Regions from separate parts of the Cryobacterium sp. AP27 genome, predicted to be linked through region 1. Evidence: predicted binding sites of a transcription regulator. Region 1 holds the regulator's gene; the other holds the start of a gene.
What was found. The regulator HrcA, encoded in region 1, represses chaperone genes, less so after heat shock. The targets are predictions, from matches to a motif close to TTNGCACTCGNNNNNNNCGAGTGCNAA.
Positions count from the first base shown of each region.

Region 2: a site for HrcA is predicted at 5,080-5,106, ahead of groL (chaperonin GroEL). Genes of this name have one in related genera too.

Region 1 covers NZ_CM155285.1:1,645,291-1,652,818, forward strand. The annotation lists gene AC1MB9_RS07825 (PhoH family protein) at 1-733, opposite strand, end outside; gene AC1MB9_RS07830 (HIT domain-containing protein) at 720-1,097, opposite strand; gene AC1MB9_RS07835 (16S rRNA (uracil(1498)-N(3))-methyltransferase) at 1,117-1,857, opposite strand; gene dnaJ (molecular chaperone DnaJ) at 1,870-2,976, opposite strand; gene hrcA (heat-inducible transcriptional repressor HrcA) at 3,053-4,081, opposite strand; gene AC1MB9_RS07850 (DUF4870 domain-containing protein) at 4,249-4,689, shown strand; gene AC1MB9_RS07855 (DUF4870 domain-containing protein) at 4,755-5,132, shown strand; gene hemW (radical SAM family heme chaperone HemW) at 5,147-6,370, opposite strand; gene AC1MB9_RS07865 (DUF1990 family protein) at 6,375-7,022, opposite strand; gene lepA (translation elongation factor 4) at 7,027-7,528, opposite strand, start outside.
Region 2 covers NZ_CM155285.1:377,257-384,784, forward strand. The annotation lists gene ctlX (citrulline utilization hydrolase CtlX) at 1-65, shown strand, start outside; gene AC1MB9_RS01790 (DMT family transporter) at 108-1,115, shown strand; gene AC1MB9_RS01795 (hypothetical protein) at 1,112-1,288, opposite strand; gene AC1MB9_RS01800 (nitroreductase family protein) at 1,369-1,959, opposite strand; gene msrB (peptide-methionine (R)-S-oxide reductase MsrB) at 1,962-2,363, opposite strand; gene AC1MB9_RS01810 (DUF3263 domain-containing protein) at 2,586-2,873, shown strand; gene AC1MB9_RS01815 (LytR C-terminal domain-containing protein) at 2,911-3,504, shown strand; gene AC1MB9_RS01820 (cold-shock protein) at 3,729-3,932, shown strand; gene AC1MB9_RS01825 (DUF3048 domain-containing protein) at 4,001-5,053, shown strand; gene groL (chaperonin GroEL) at 5,184-6,803, shown strand; gene AC1MB9_RS01835 (glycoside hydrolase family 13 protein) at 7,097-7,528, opposite strand, start outside.

The sequences.
Region 1 (7,528 bases):
GCGCCTCGTCGAGCACGACGAACGAGGAGTTGAGGGTGCGTCCGCGCATGTAGGCGAGCGGCGCGACTTCGATTGTTCCAGCCGCGAGAAGCTTGGGAATCAACTCCGGATCGAGCATTTCCCCGAGGGCGTCGTACAGCGGGCGCAGGTACGGGTCGATCTTGTCGGTGAGGGTTCCCGGGAGAAATCCGAGGCGCTCCCCCGCTTCCACCGCCGGGCGGGTGAGGATGATGCGTTCGACCTCTTTGTTCTGCAGTGCGCGCACGGCCTTCGCCATGGCCAGATAGGTCTTGCCCGTGCCGGCCGGTCCGATGCCGAAGACGATGGTGTTGGCGTCAATCGCGTCGATGTATTCCTTCTGCCCGACAGACTTGGCGCGCACGCTCTTGCCGCGCGCGGTGAGGATGGGGGCGCCGAGCAGCTGGGACGGGCTCGTGACGGCGTCAGCGTCGAGCATGCGTGCCGACGCTGCCACCTGGGCCTCTCCGAGGTCTTGTCCGTCCCGCAGCATGAGCTGCAGTTCCTCAATGAGACGCCGCACGGATTCGACGTCATCCCCGCGCCCGATCAGGGTGATGTCGTTGCCGCGGACGTGCACGCTCACATCGGGGTATTGCCGCTCGATGGTGGAGAGGTAGCGGTCTTCGGGACCGAGCAACCGCACCATGGCGATCCCATCGACGCGGAGCCGAAGTTCCCGCCGCGGCGTATCCTTCGGATCAGAGGGAGCCAAGGGACCCCTCACCGAGCGGCTGCGACGGGTCGCCGGCGCCCATCACGTGCGCGTGCACGTGGAAGACGGTCTGGCCGGCGGCGGCGCCGGTGTTGAATACGAGCCGGAACTCGCCGCGCGTGTGGTCGTCCGCGATGCCGGCAGCCACGTGCACGAGTTCGGCCAGGAGCGCCGGGTCCCCCGCCGCGAGCTCGACGACGTTGCGGTACCGCGTCGCCTTCGTGGTGATGACGATGTGCACGGGGGCCTGCGGGGCGATGTCCTCGAAGGCAATGATGCGGTCGGTCTCCGCCACGATGGTCGCCGGGATTTCGCGGGCGATGATGCGGCTGAAAATGGACGGTTCTGCGCCGGGAGAAGACATGTCTCTATCTTAAGCGCGACTACCAGCGGCCGAGGGTCGCATTCAGGATTGCGAGAGCGGCGGGACCGGCCGTTGACGTGCGCAGCACCGTGTCGCCGAGGCGCACCGGGGTGGCGCCGGCCTGTTCGAGCAGGCTCAGCTCCCCCGGTGAGATTCCGCCTTCCGGTCCGACGACGAGCACGATGTCGCGGTCATCGTTCGGCGCGGCCACGGCCGTCAGCCGCACCGAGGCGGTGGGTTCCAGCAGCAGCATTCGCGTCGTCGTGGCAAGAACCGCGAGCTGCCTGGTGCCGGCCAGCGCGCCGATCGTGGGCAGCCAGGGCCGAATCGACTGCTTGGTGGCCTCGCGCACAATGCTCGACCACCGTTCCTCACCCTTCGCAATTTTCGGCCCCTCCCAGCGGGAGATGGAGCGCGCCGCGGCCCAGGGGATGACACCGTCGATCCCGAGCTCAGTCGCGGCCTGCACAGCCATTTCGTCGCGGTCACCTTTTGCGAGGGCCTGAACGAGACGGATGCGCGGCGTGGGAGCCGCCGTCTCCGTCGCCGAGTCGACGAGCAGGGTGAACTCCGCCGGGCCCGCCGTGACGACGGTGCCCGACAACACGAGTCCCGCACCGTTGCCGATCAGCAACCGTTCGCCCGCGCGAATGCGGCTGACCGTCACGGCGTGCCGGGCCTCCGAACCCGTCACGCTCACGACGGAACCGCTCGCGGAGTCCTCCGCCCGCAGCTCGGGCGCCAGGTAGAAATTGGCCACGGTCGTTGTCCGCTAACTGAGGAAGCGGTCGCGCAGCCTGGCGAACAGACCCTGCTGGTAGTGGCTGAGCGCGGGCGCGGGCGCGGAGTGCCGCGCAGCGAACTGCTCGATGAGGTCACGCTCCTTGTGGTCGAGCTTCATGGGCGTGATGACCTGGATGCCGATCTTCAGGTCTCCGCGGCCATTGCCGCGCAGCTTCGTGATGCCACGGTCCTTGATCGTGAGAATCTCAGAACTCTGCACACCGGCGCGTAGTTCCACTTCGATGTCGCCGTCGAGCGCCTTGAGCTTGACCGTGGTCCCGAGAATCGCGGACGTCATCGGAACTTCCAGGGCGCACATGAGGTCATCGCCGTCTCTGCTGAAGACGTCGTGGTGACGCACCTTCATCTCGAGGTAGAGGTCGCCGTTCGGGCCGCCGGCCGAGCCGACCTCGCCGCTTCCGGGCATCTGCAGTCGCAGGCCGGTGTCCACGCCCGCGGGAACGTCCACGGGCACGGTGCGGCGGGCGCGAACGCGTCCCTGGCCGGAGCAGGTGGTGCACGGCGTCGCGATGATGGTGCCGAAGCCGCGGCAGGAACCACACGGGCTGCTCGTCATGACGTTGCCCAGCAGGGAGCGCACGGCGCGCTGGATGCTGCCGCTGCCGTGGCAGATGTCGCAGGTGACGGGTGCGGTTCCGGGCTGGCAGCACGATCCCTTGCAGGTGCCGCAGAGCACAGCCGTATCGACCTCGAGGTCGCGGTGTGTTCCGAAGATGACCTCGGCAAGGTCCAGTTCCACGCGAATGAGCGCGTCCTGGCCGCGTTCCCGCCGGGAGCGCGGACCGCGCGTTGATCCGCCGCCACCACCGAAGAACGTCTCGAAAATGTCGCCGAAGTTGCCGAAGTTTTGGCCGTCGAATCCGCCGCCGTTCTGCCCGCCCTGATCGTATTTCTGCCGCTGCGCGGAATCGCTCAGCACGTCGTAGGCGTGAGTGACGCTTTTGAATGTTTCGGACGCTTCTGCGCCGGGGTTGACGTCCGGGTGCAGCTGGCGGGCCAGGCGTCGATACGCCTTCTTTATTTCGTCGGTGGTTGCGTCGCGGCTCACGCCGAGAACTTCATAGTGGTCAGCCAAAGGTGGCTCTCCTCGTTGCTCTGTTGTTACGGAAGTAGGTGATTGTCGGTGCTGTCTGGGTCAGGTGCGCTATGGATCAGCTCTCGCCCAGGAGGGTGGAAAGGTAGCGTGCGACGGCGCGGACGGCCGCCATGTTGTTGGAGTAATCCATGCGGGTGGGGCCGAGTACGCCAAGGCGGGCCAGGTTGCCGTTTGAGCTGTATCCGCTCGTCAAAACCGAGGTTTCGGCCAGTTCAAACGGCGCGTTCTCGCGGCCGATGCTGACCGAGACCCCGTGCTGGTCAGTGGCCATCTCGCCGAACAGGCGCAGGAGAACGACCTGCTCCTCGATCGCCTCGAGCACCGGGTAGATGCTGCCGGAAAAATCTTCTTCCGTTCGAACCAGATTGGCGGTTCCGGCCATCACCAGTTTGGTCTGGCCGTTGGCGCCGACCTGCTCCCGGAGCGTCGACGTGATCAGCTCGGTCACGGCATCGACGTCTCGGTTTCCCGGGGCAACAAGCAACGGCGCGCCCGTCAACGCCGCCGCAGCATCCGTCATGGTCAGTCCGACAATCGCGGCGGTGAGGTGCGAACGCACCTGAGCGAGCGTCGGCTCGTCGACGGGAAGCGGCAGGTCGATGACACGCTGCTCGACGGCGCCGGAATCCGTGATGAGCACGGAGAGCACCCGGGTCTGGGTGAGCGAGACAAGTTCAATGTGCCGCACCTTGGCGCGGGACAGCGACGGGTACTGCACCAGTGCGACCTGATGGGTGAGTTGAGAGAGTAGACGCACGCTGCGCACGAGAACCTCGTCGAGATCCGCCGACTGGCCGAGGAACGTCTCGATGGCCTGTCGTTGAGCCGGCGTTAGAGGCCGCAGGTCCGCGAGGTGATCGACGAAGACCCGGTAGCCCTTGTCGGTGGGGATTCTCCCCGACGACGTGTGCGGCGCTGCGATCAGGTCTTCCTCCTCGAGGAGGGCCATGTCATTGCGAATGGTCGCAGCCGAGACTCCGAAGGAGTGCCGGTCGACGATGGATTTGGACCCGACCGGTTCGCGAGATGCCACGTAATCCTGCACGATGACGCGTAAGACGTCGAGACCACGATCAGAAACCATCGTCACGCCTCCCTACCTGTCGTACGCACCACAACACTGGCACTCACATTGCCTGAGTGCCAATCATATCGCGCCAGGGACAATATCGCCCATTGCTCCCGCAGGGGGGTCGCAGTAACTTATGCATATACGCGGTCTCATACACATTCATTGTGAAAGGCATGATCATGAGCGATCCAAACGCGCAGGCTCCCCGCGACCCCGACCCCGGCCAGAACCAGCCACAGTCCTCGTACCCGTCCGCGGCCGCCGCGGCGCCGCTCACGGCGGCCGAAGATCAACAATGGGCCTCCCTGGCCCATCTGGGCGGGATCCTCTGGATTCTTCCCTCCCTCATCATTTGGCTCGTATTCAAGGACCGCGGTCGGCGCACCAACATCGAGGCCAAAGAGGCACTGAACTTTCAGATCACGGTCACCATCGCCTGGTTCGCGGTGTTCTTCATCGGAACGTTCCTTGCCCTGATCACGCTCGGGATCGGACTCCTGTTCAACTTCCTCGGTTTGGTCGTGTGGATCATGACCGTGGTGTTCTCGATCATGGGCTTCCTGGCGGTGAAAGACGGCGGCACGTACCGGTATCCGGTGTCCGTGCGCTTCATCAAGTAGCCCGGGTACGCTGGGAGGGCCGGTGGCAGAGCGCCAGAATGCCGGTCGTTGATACAGGAGACCGAATGTCTGATGCCACCCCGCCCAGCGATCCGTACCGCTCCTCGCCCGCCGCGCCGCTGAGCCCCGCAGACGAGAAACTCTGGGCCACGCTCATCCATGTGGCCGGCATCTTCTTTTCGTTTGTGCCGGCGCTGCTCGGCTACCTGCTGTTAAAGGAGCGCGGACCGTTCATCCGCGCGCACAGCGCGACGGCGTTGAATTTTCAGATCACCGCGGCCATCGGCTACGCCGTGTCGGCCGTACTCACCGCCATCTTCGTCGGCTACCTGCTCGGATTCGCCATTTGGGCGCTGGTCATCGTGTTCAGCATTCTGGCGGGCCTCGCCGCGAACCGCGGCGAGGGATACACATACCCGCTCTCGTTCAAGTTCGTCAGCTGACCCGCCGGGCGACCCTATGGGGTGATGCGTCGCACGACCGCATCCGCCAGAAGTCGCCCCTTCAGGGTCAACTCGATGGACCCGGTCAGGGCCGCTCTGGCATTGATGAGTTCGTCGGCGATCAAACCGGCGACCTCGTGCCGCCCGGCTTCGGCCAGCGATGCGATCGGGATCCCGGTGCGAATCCGGCTGAGCAGCAGCACCCGTTCGAGCTCCCGGGTCGGCTCATCGAGCGCTTCCCGTCCGACGGCCGGTGACACACCGGACAGCACCCGCTCGGCGTAGGCCGCCGGGTGCTTCACGTTCCACCAGCGCACCCCGCCCACGTGGCTGTGCGCTCCGGGACCAACGCCCCACCAATCGTGGCTGCGCCAGTACGAGAGGTTGTGCCGCGACTCGTGCGCCGCATCCGTTGCCCAGTTGCTCACCTCGTACCAGTGATATCCGGCCTCGGCCAGGAGCTCGTCGGCCAGCTCGTAGAATTCCGCCTGCTGGTCGTCGTTGATGGGTACGACGTCGCCCCGACGGATCTGCCGGGCCAGCTTGGTGCCCTCCTCGACGATGAGCGAGTACGCACTCAGGTGATCCGGCGCCTGGCCGATGGCCTGTTCCAGACTTGCGCGCCAGTTCGCGATCGTCTCCCCCGGGGTGCCGTAGATGAGATCGAGGCTCACGTCCAGCCCCGCCTGGCGCGCCCAGCGCACGACGAGGGGAACCCGGTCCGGGTCGTGGGTGCGTTCCAGAGTGGCCAGAACGCTCGGAACGGCCGACTGCATGCCGAAGGACACCCGGGTGAAACCGGCGTCGGCCAGCGATTGCAGGTACGCGGCGTCGACGGAGTCGGGGTTGGCCTCGGTCGTGACCTCGGCCCCCGGCTCGATCCCCCACTGGGTGCGCACGGCCTGGAGCATCTTCACCAGGTCGGTCACCGGAAGCAGCGTCGGTGTTCCGCCGCCGAAGAACACGGTGGACACGTGCCGTTGCGGAAGGCCCGATTCGGTCAGAATGCGACCGGCGGCCTCGACCTCGAGCACGGCCTGGCTCGCGTAGTCGCTCTGCTTGACGCCGCGGAGTTCGGTCGCCGTGTATGTGTTGAAGTCGCAGTAACCGCACCGCACGCGGCAGAACGGTACGTGCAGGTAGACGCCGAAGTCGCGTTCCGACGCGCCGACGGATGCCGACGCCGGAATCAGGCCATCGGCCGGGGCCGGGTCGCCGAGGGGAAGTGCACCAGCCACGGACCTACAGCGCCCCAACCGGGTGAAGCGCCTTCAGGTACCGACGGGTGAAGCGTTCCTGCTGAATGCGCAGAAGCGGGGACGCGAGACGGTAGTACCAGGTGCTCGGGCGGGAGAACGCGCGCAGCGTGAACCAGACGGAGTCGTCGTCCCGCTTCTCAACGATGAACGACTCCTCACCGCTTTCGGGATGCCCCTTCATGGTGCCGTACGCGAAGCCGACACGAGTCTTCTCGGCGATGACGTACACGACGCGCACCGGTGCCTTGACCCGCATCGGGCCGACGTGGATCTCCAGTTGCGCGGTCATCCCGTTCATGATGTACGGCGTACCGTCTTCAGCGAAGGTGGCCTCCCCGTCCGGCGCCTGGCGGGCGGGAATCGGCGTGCCGTCCGGCTCGAACTCCACCGGCGTGTACTGCACCCCGGTGCCGTTTTCCAGGTCGGTGACGCTCATCCCACTGCCCCGTTGCACACCCCAGGTCATGAGCAGCTTCGACGCGACGTCGAAACGCTCGTCGCCGCTGCCGAGACGTACGCTGCGTTCCAGCGGCCGGTGGCCCTTCGGCGGGTACTGCATCAGGTCGGGGGCAAGCGTGCCGCCGATGGCCCCATAGGTCACGGCAGCATCAGTGAACGTGGATCGACGCATCCGGCTACTTCTTTTCTTTCTTGGGGGGCTCGTCGCCGGACAGCGCCGCGATGAAGGCTTCCTGCGGAACCTCAACGCGACCGACCATCTTCATGCGCTTCTTGCCCTCTTTCTGCTTCTCGAGCAGTTTACGTTTACGGGAGATGTCACCGCCGTAGCACTTGGCGAGCACGTCCTTGCGGATGGCGCTGATCGATTCACGGGCGATGATTCGGGCGCCGATCGCGGCCTGGATCGGCACATCGAACTGCTGGCGCGGGATGAGCTTGCGCAGCCGGCCGGTCATCAGCACCCCGTACTCGTACGCCTTGTCGCGGTGCACGATGGCGCTGAACGCATCGACCTGCTCGCCCTGCAGCAGAATGTCGACCTTGACCAGGTCGGCTTCCTGCGAACCGGTGGGCTCGTAGTCCAGCGAGCCGTAGCCGGCGGTGCGGCTCTTCAGGTTGTCGAAGAAGTCGAAGACAATCTCGCCGAGGGGCATCGTGTAGCGGATCTCGACCCGG
Region 2 (7,528 bases), 1.3 Mb from region 1:
TGGATTCGCGCTCTCCGCGCCCTTCAGCCGCCGCCGAAACACGGGGGCACACGCTCAGCGTCTAACGAACGGGAAGCGTCGTGCCCGCGGCCACCTAGGATGGCCGTGTGACAGAGCTCAAGCCGCACCCCGTTCCGAGTGATCGTGTCGCAGCGACCCGGCCGGCTTTTCCGGTGTGGCTCGCCGTGCTGTTCTCCGTCGGCATCGGCGCACTCTACGCGGTGCAGTCCCGCGTCAACGGGGAGCTGGGGCTGCGGATTGGAGACGGGTTCTCCGCCGCCGTGATCTCCTTCGGCTCGGGGCTGGTGATACTGGGTGTCGGCATGGTGGTGTGGCCGCCCGGTCGACGGGGTCTCGTTCAGGTCGCGGATGCGGTGCGCACCACAGAGCTGTCCTGGTGGCACCTGTCCGGCGGCGTCGCCGGCGCGTTCTTCGTGCTGGCGCAGGGGCTCACCGCGGCGTTGCTCGGAATCGCCCTCTTCACGGTCGCCATCGTGGCCGGCCAGACCGTGAGCGGCCTGCTGATGGATCGTTTCGGCATCGGGCCCGGTGGCCGACGCCCGCTCACCGCCACCAAGATCATTGGGGTGGTTGTTGCCCTGTGCGCCGTGGCCTGGACGGTGTCGGGCCAGCTGAAAACCGACGTGCCCCTGTGGTGGCTGTGGCTTCCGCTCGCGGCCGGCATCGCACAGGGCTGGCAGCAGGCCGTGAACGGGCACGTGCGCATCCGGGCCGGCAGCGCCCTCACCGCCACGTTTCTCAATTTTCTCACCGGCACCATCGTGCTCGTGATCGCCGCGGTGGTACACGGTTTCATCGCCGGCTTTCCCACGTCGCTCCCGACGGCTCCGTGGCTCTACCTTGGTGGCGCGATCGGCTGCATTTTCATCGCGGGCGCCACCATGGTCGTACGCACAACCGGTGTGCTCCTCCTCGGACTTTCCATCGTGGCCGGACAGCTGCTCTGCGCGCTCGCGATCGATGTGATTGCGCCCACGGCGGGGCATCCGCTCACCGTCACCACCGTCGGCGGATCAATGCTCGCCCTCGCCGCCGTGGTGATCGTCGGCTTTCGCTGGCGGCTCTTCGGCCGCCGCCGCCCGAGGCCGGCCTAGTCGTACCGCCGGGCGGGTACCCGCCGCTTGAACAGCAGAACCACCCACACGTATACGCCCACCAGCTGCCACAGGCCGCGCAGGGTGAGGTCGGCGGCCGAGGTCGGCGGCCGCGCCGCTCGCACGGGGCCGCCGGTGGACCGAACCATGATTGTGTTTCGTTTTTCGCTCACGCCGGCAGGCTACGATCACGCAGTGACGCTGCGGAGGCGCTCAGGTGACGCCAGTGTGTCCGGCGTCGGGCGGGGTGGTGCTACAGCGCACTGAGGTGTTCGCTCGCGTCGATCGGAGCGCGGTGGACCGGCTTGCACTCGGCGGGGACAGCTCCGACGTAGAGCCAGCCGAGCAACTGTTCGGACTCGCTGAGCCCATGCATGCGGTGCACGGCCTCGGCCCTGGTGTGGGGGCCGGTTCGCCACATGACGCCCCAGCCGGCCTCGTTGAGCAGCAGGGTCAGCAGGTGGGCGACTCCGGCCGCGGCGGCGTCCTGCTCCCAAACCGCGACCTTCTCACTCGGTCGTCGACAGGCCACGACGGCGATCAGAAGGGCGGCCCGCAACGGCTTGGCCGCCTGCTTGCGCGCCGCATCGCCGGTCAGACCGGCCGCTTCCACGAACGCCTGTCCGAGACGGTCACGGGCATCGTCACGCAGCTCGATCAGCCGCCAGGGGCGCAGGGAGGCGTGATCGGCCGCTCGCGCGGCCGCGGCGACGAACGGCAGCAGCTCGGCGTGGCTCGGCGCAATCGCGGTCACCTGTGAGTGAGAGCGACGGTTTTGCACGGCCTCAAGCACGGGGCGACGCGTGCCGTCGACGATCAACGGCGTGGGGTCGGCGATGGGCAATGCTATTCGGCGGGCTTGAAGTTGAGCGAGACGGAGTTCATGCAATAGCGGTCACCGGTGGGGGTACCGAATCCGTCATCGAAGACGTGTCCGAGGTGGGAACCGCATGCTGCGCAGCGAACTTCGGTGCGCACGGTGCCGAGCGACCGGTCTTCGATGAGCTCAACAGCTTCCGGGCGCACGGACTCGTAGAAACTGGGCCAGCCGCATCCGGAATCGAATTTGGTGCCGCTCTTGAACAGTTCGGCGTTGCAGGCGCCGCACGTGTAAATACCGGAGCGGGCTTCATCGAGCAATTCACCGGTCCACGGGCGCTCCGTGCCGGCTTCGCGAAGAACCGCGTACTTCTCAGGAGTGAGCTCTTCGCGCCACTGCGCGTCTGACTTCGTGACCTCGTGGTCCATGATGAATCCCTTCGTTGCCTCAGGCGCCTGCCGGCGGCCTCTACTCCCAGACTAAACTCGCCGACCGGTGGTGGAATTCCGTATTCCGTCAGGTCGAGGCGAATTTTCAGCCGAAATGCGGCAGGCCGAGGGAACTCGGACAACGGCCAGCGGCGGTGAATAGGATTGGCGGTGTTGCACGCTTTCCGTGCCACAGAGGCAGGTCCGTGTCGGAGGTAGCAGGTGGATGGTGCACGTGAAGCCGCTTCCACCCAGGCGGAACTGACCGAGAGAGATCTGGCCATTCTTGCGTTCGAGAAGAAATGGTGGCGAAGTGCCGGGGCCAAGGAAGAAGCCATCCGCGCTGAATTCGCCCTGTCAGCGGCCCGTTACTATCAACTCCTGGCTGTCTTGATCGATTCGCCCCGAGCCATTGCCCACGACCCGATGCTCATCAAACGGCTGCAGCGGATGCGTGAGGCTCGCGCGTCCGCACGAGCCGGGCGGTCCCTCAGCACATACGATCAGTAGTCAGTACCCCCAATCCGAGGACCGAGTCAGACCCACGATGCCTACTCATGACGCAAAAGACCGCTTCGACCACGTTCCGCATGACCTTCACCGGGTGGGCGCGCACCGAGCCCCCGGCCGCAAGGGGCGCGGGTGGGTGGCGTTCTGGTGGGCGCTGGCCGCGACGCTCGTGCTCATCGGCGCCGGCGTCGTCGGCATCCTTTCGCTGAACGACCGCCTCGACATCACCATCCCCGGCACCACCCCGTCGTCGACCTCCGCCGAAACACCGCCGACGTCCGAAACGCCGTCGGAGTCAGCGACTCCGACTCCGACTCCGACGCCGACACCGGTCGCGACGGTCGCTCCTGAGCTGTCTGTGGCTGTGCTGAACGGCTCCTCGTCCAACGGCGTGGCGGGATCCGCGACTCAGGTGCTGACGGAGGCCGGCTGGACCGTGGGGACCACGGGCAATGCCGACTCCCAGGATCAGCCGACCACCATCGTCTACTACGCCGACGCGTCGCTCGAGGGAGCCGCGCTCGGAATCGTGCAGTCGATTCCCGGGTCCGAAGCGCTCCTCGCCAACGATTTCGCCGACTCCGGCGCCGACCTGACCGTTGTCGTCGGAAACGACTACGTCATCCCATAGGGCGCAGAAACAGGCGTTCTACGTACCGGCCGCCGAACCCCGCGTCAACCCCCTTTTCTTCTGGCGTGCCTTCGCTACGCTCTGGGTGGTCAAACGTTTTGTCCGTGTACCACGCCCGTCGAGTGAGGGGTCGGCGCGCAGGCGAAGCGATCGCAGATTCTGCGGCAGGCCCGGTACGGCCAATGGGCAGTCGCCGACGCAATTACAGCACCAAGGAGCAACACATGGCGAACGGAACCGTAAAGTGGTTTAACGCTGAAAAGGGTTTCGGCTTCATCACCGTCGATGGGGGAGGGCAAGACGTTTTCGTTCACTACTCTGCCATCGACATGAGCGGATACAAGGTACTCGAAGAGGGCCAGCAGGTCAGCTTCGAGGTCGGCGCCGGGGCCAAGGGGCCCCAGGCCGAATCGGTTCGTCCGGCCTAAGCGTTTTATTCCAGGGCACACCCCGTACTAACGCCGCCCGCAGCGTCGGGCGGCGTTAGTGTGTCGAGGTGAAGGCAAAAAACATTCCGGCCGCCGGTCCCCGCTCAGTCGGACGCATCGTCGCGGTCATCATTCCGGCGCTGCTCCTCAGCGCGTGCTCCAGTGCAGCCACGGTCGCACCCACTCCGAGCGCGTCCGGGTGGGAATCAACCTATGTCGAGCCGGCGCCGATTGAGCTCGCCCCATTGCGTGGAACCGAGGTGGCCGCCGCGACGGCCGCGCATCCATCCATCTCGGCCAAGATCGACAACCACGACGCCGCACGGCCTCAAATCGGCCTGGAGCGCACGGATATCGTCTTTGAAGAACTCGTCGAGGGTGGAATTACCCGCTACGTGGCCGTGTGGCACTCCGACGTCCCCGACGTGATCGGCCCGGTGCGGTCAATCCGTCCGATGGACCCCGACATCATGTCTCCCTTCGGCGGGATCGCCGCGTATTCCGGCGGAGCCCAGGCTTTCCTGGGCATGATCCGCAGCGCGCCCGTGTTCAACGCCAGCTTCGACGAGGACACCACGGGACTGTTCTCGCGAATCAGCAGCAAATCTGCACCGCACAACGTGGTGCTTGAGGCCAGTGAGATGGTGAGCCGCCACAACGACCTTCCGGCACCCCCGCAACAGTTCGGCTACGCGCCGTCCGTTGCGGACTCCTCGGCAATGGTGGACGGCACCCCCATCTCGGCCATCAACATGCGATTCTCCACCGTGCGCTCGCCCAGTTGGAGCTGGGATGCCGCGGGAGCGTCCTACCTGCGCTCTCAGGAGGGTGCACCCGACCTGGACGGAAACGGCGCGCAGCTCACGTCGACGAACGTCCTCACCCTGCGCGTGGCGATCGACCACCGGTACGGGTCCATTCCCAAGACGATGATGATCGGCTCGGGGGAGGCATCCGTTTCGACCGGGGGACAGACCATCAGCGCCACCTGGGTGAAGGACTCGCGCGACGATCCCATTCGCTTCGTGGATGCCAACGGGGTCACCATTCGCCTCGCCCCGGGAAATACCTGGATCGAGCTCGTCCCCATCGATCAGGGATCCCTCGAGCTGTTGCCGTGAGCTGAGCCCTCGCCACACCCGGTTCGCTTGCACTCTCGACCCCAGAGTGCCAGAATCTAGTTAGCACTCTCACGTTTGAGTGCTAACCCATCATCGTTTTTGGAACGTCCGGGAGGGACGAGTTACACATATGGCAAAAATCATTGCATTCAATGAAGAGGCCCGTCGTGGGCTTGAGCGCGGCCTGAACATTCTCGCCGACACCGTCAAGGTCACCCTCGGCCCGCGCGGCCGTAACGTCGTTCTGGAGAAGAAGTGGGGCGCCCCCACGATCACCAACGACGGCGTCTCCATCGCCAAGGAGATCGAGCTCGACGACCCGTACGAGAAGATCGGCGCGGAGCTCGTCAAGGAGGTCGCCAAGAAGACTGACGACGTAGCCGGCGACGGAACCACCACCGCCACCGTGCTCGCCCAGGCTCTCGTCCGCGAAGGCCTGCGCAACGTCGCAGCCGGCGCTGACCCGATCAGCCTCAAGCGCGGCATCGAGAAGGCAACTGCTGCCGTCATCACCGAGCTCATCGCGAACGCGAAAGAGGTCGAGACCAAGGAAGAGATCGCGGCAACCGCATCCATCTCTGCCGGCGACCCCGAGATCGGCGCGATCATCGCCGAGGCCATCGACAAGGTCGGCAAGGAGGGTGTTGTCACCGTCGAGGAGTCGAACACCTTCGGCACCGAGCTTGAGCTCACCGAGGGCATGCGCTTCGACAAGGGCTACCTCTCCGCATACTTCGTGACCGACGCCGACCGTCAGGAAGCCGTCTTCGAAGACGCGTACATCCTGATCGTCAACTCCAAGGTCTCGAACATCAAGGACCTGCTCCCCATCGTGGACAAGGTCATCCAGACCGGCAAGCAGCTCCTCATCATTGCCGAGGACGTCGACGGCGAGGCTCTGGCCACGCTCGTCGTGAACAAGATCCGTGGCATCTTCAAGTCGGTCGCCGTCAAGGCTCCCGGCTTCGGAGACCGTCGCAAGGCCCAGCTTCAGGACATCGCCATCCTCACCGGTGGACAGGTCATCTCTGAAGAGGTCGGCCTCAAGCTCGAGAACGTCACGCTCGACCTGCTTGGTAACGCCCGCAAGGTCGTCATCACCAAGGACGAGACGACCATCGTTGAGGGTGCCGGAGACGTCGAGGCAATTGCCGGACGCGTTCAGCAGATCCGCAACGAGATCGAGAACACCGACAGCGACTACGACCGTGAGAAGCTCCAGGAGCGTCTCGCCAAGCTTGCCGGCGGCGTTGCCGTCATCAAGGCCGGCGCCGCGACGGAGGTTGAGCTCAAGGAGCGCAAGCACCGTATCGAGGACGCCGTTCGTAACGCGAAGGCAGCCGTCGAAGAGGGCATCGTCGCCGGTGGTGGCGTTGCGCTCATCCAGGCCGGCAAGACCGCCTTCGAGAAGCTTCAGCTGACCGGCGACGAGGCAACGGGCGCGAACATCGTGCGCGTCGCCATCGACGCCCCGCTCAAGCAGATCGCCCTCAACGCCGGCCTCGAGCCTGGCGTTGTCGCGGATAAGGTACGCAACCTGCCCGTCGGATTCGGCCTCAACGCCGCGACCGGCGAGTACGTTGACATGCTCGCTGCCGGCATCAATGACCCGGTGAAGGTCACCCGCTCCGCGCTGCTCAACGCAGCGTCGATCGCGGGTCTGTTCCTCACCACCGAGGCCGTTGTCGCCGACAAGCCCGAGAAGAACCCGGCTCCGGCCGGCGACCCCTCCGGTGGCATGGACTTCTAAGTCCGCCGCGGCACCACGCAGCACCGCACGATAAGAATGGGCGTCTCCCTCGGGAGGCGCCCATTTTTTGTGTCGGCGCTCGAGCCCGAGGGGTCGCTACTTCAGGAGATCCGGCGCCGCGCATCCGCCCGGCCGCGGATCGGCGCGGGCGTGGGGCGCCCCCGGGAGCGGATCTCCTGAAGTAGCGACCGACACCGGGGTGCGGCACGCAGGATGGGGCTGGGGCTGGGCCCGAACCTCGGGTGTGGGCGCGGGGGCCGGGTGTGGGCGCAGGCCGGCAGGGTGGGCGCGGGTCAGTCGGCGATCACCCAGGCGGTGGTGTTCTCGGGAAGCAGGCCCGCCTGCAGGGGAGCGCTCGTGAGCACCACCTCGCCCGCGGGCAGCGCGACGGGCGCTCCGGCGAAGTTGGTGATCGCGTGCCATCCCCCCGGACGCCCGAAGTGCAACACGTCCGGGTTAGCCGTCGGGAGCCACACGAGGTCTTCTTCATCCTGCAGCTCGCGGCGGAGGGCGAGAGCTCGGCGGTAGAAGAACAGCGTCGAATCCGGGTTCTGCTCCTGCACCTCCACGCTGAAATCGGCGAACCACGCCGGCTGCGGTAGGTGCGCTCCTGCGGTGCCGAAGCCGAAGGATGCGCCGGTGGCGGTCCAGGGGAGCGGCACACGGCATCCGTCGCGGCCCTTCTCAACGCCCTTGTTGCGGAAGAATGCGGGGTCCTGACGGTC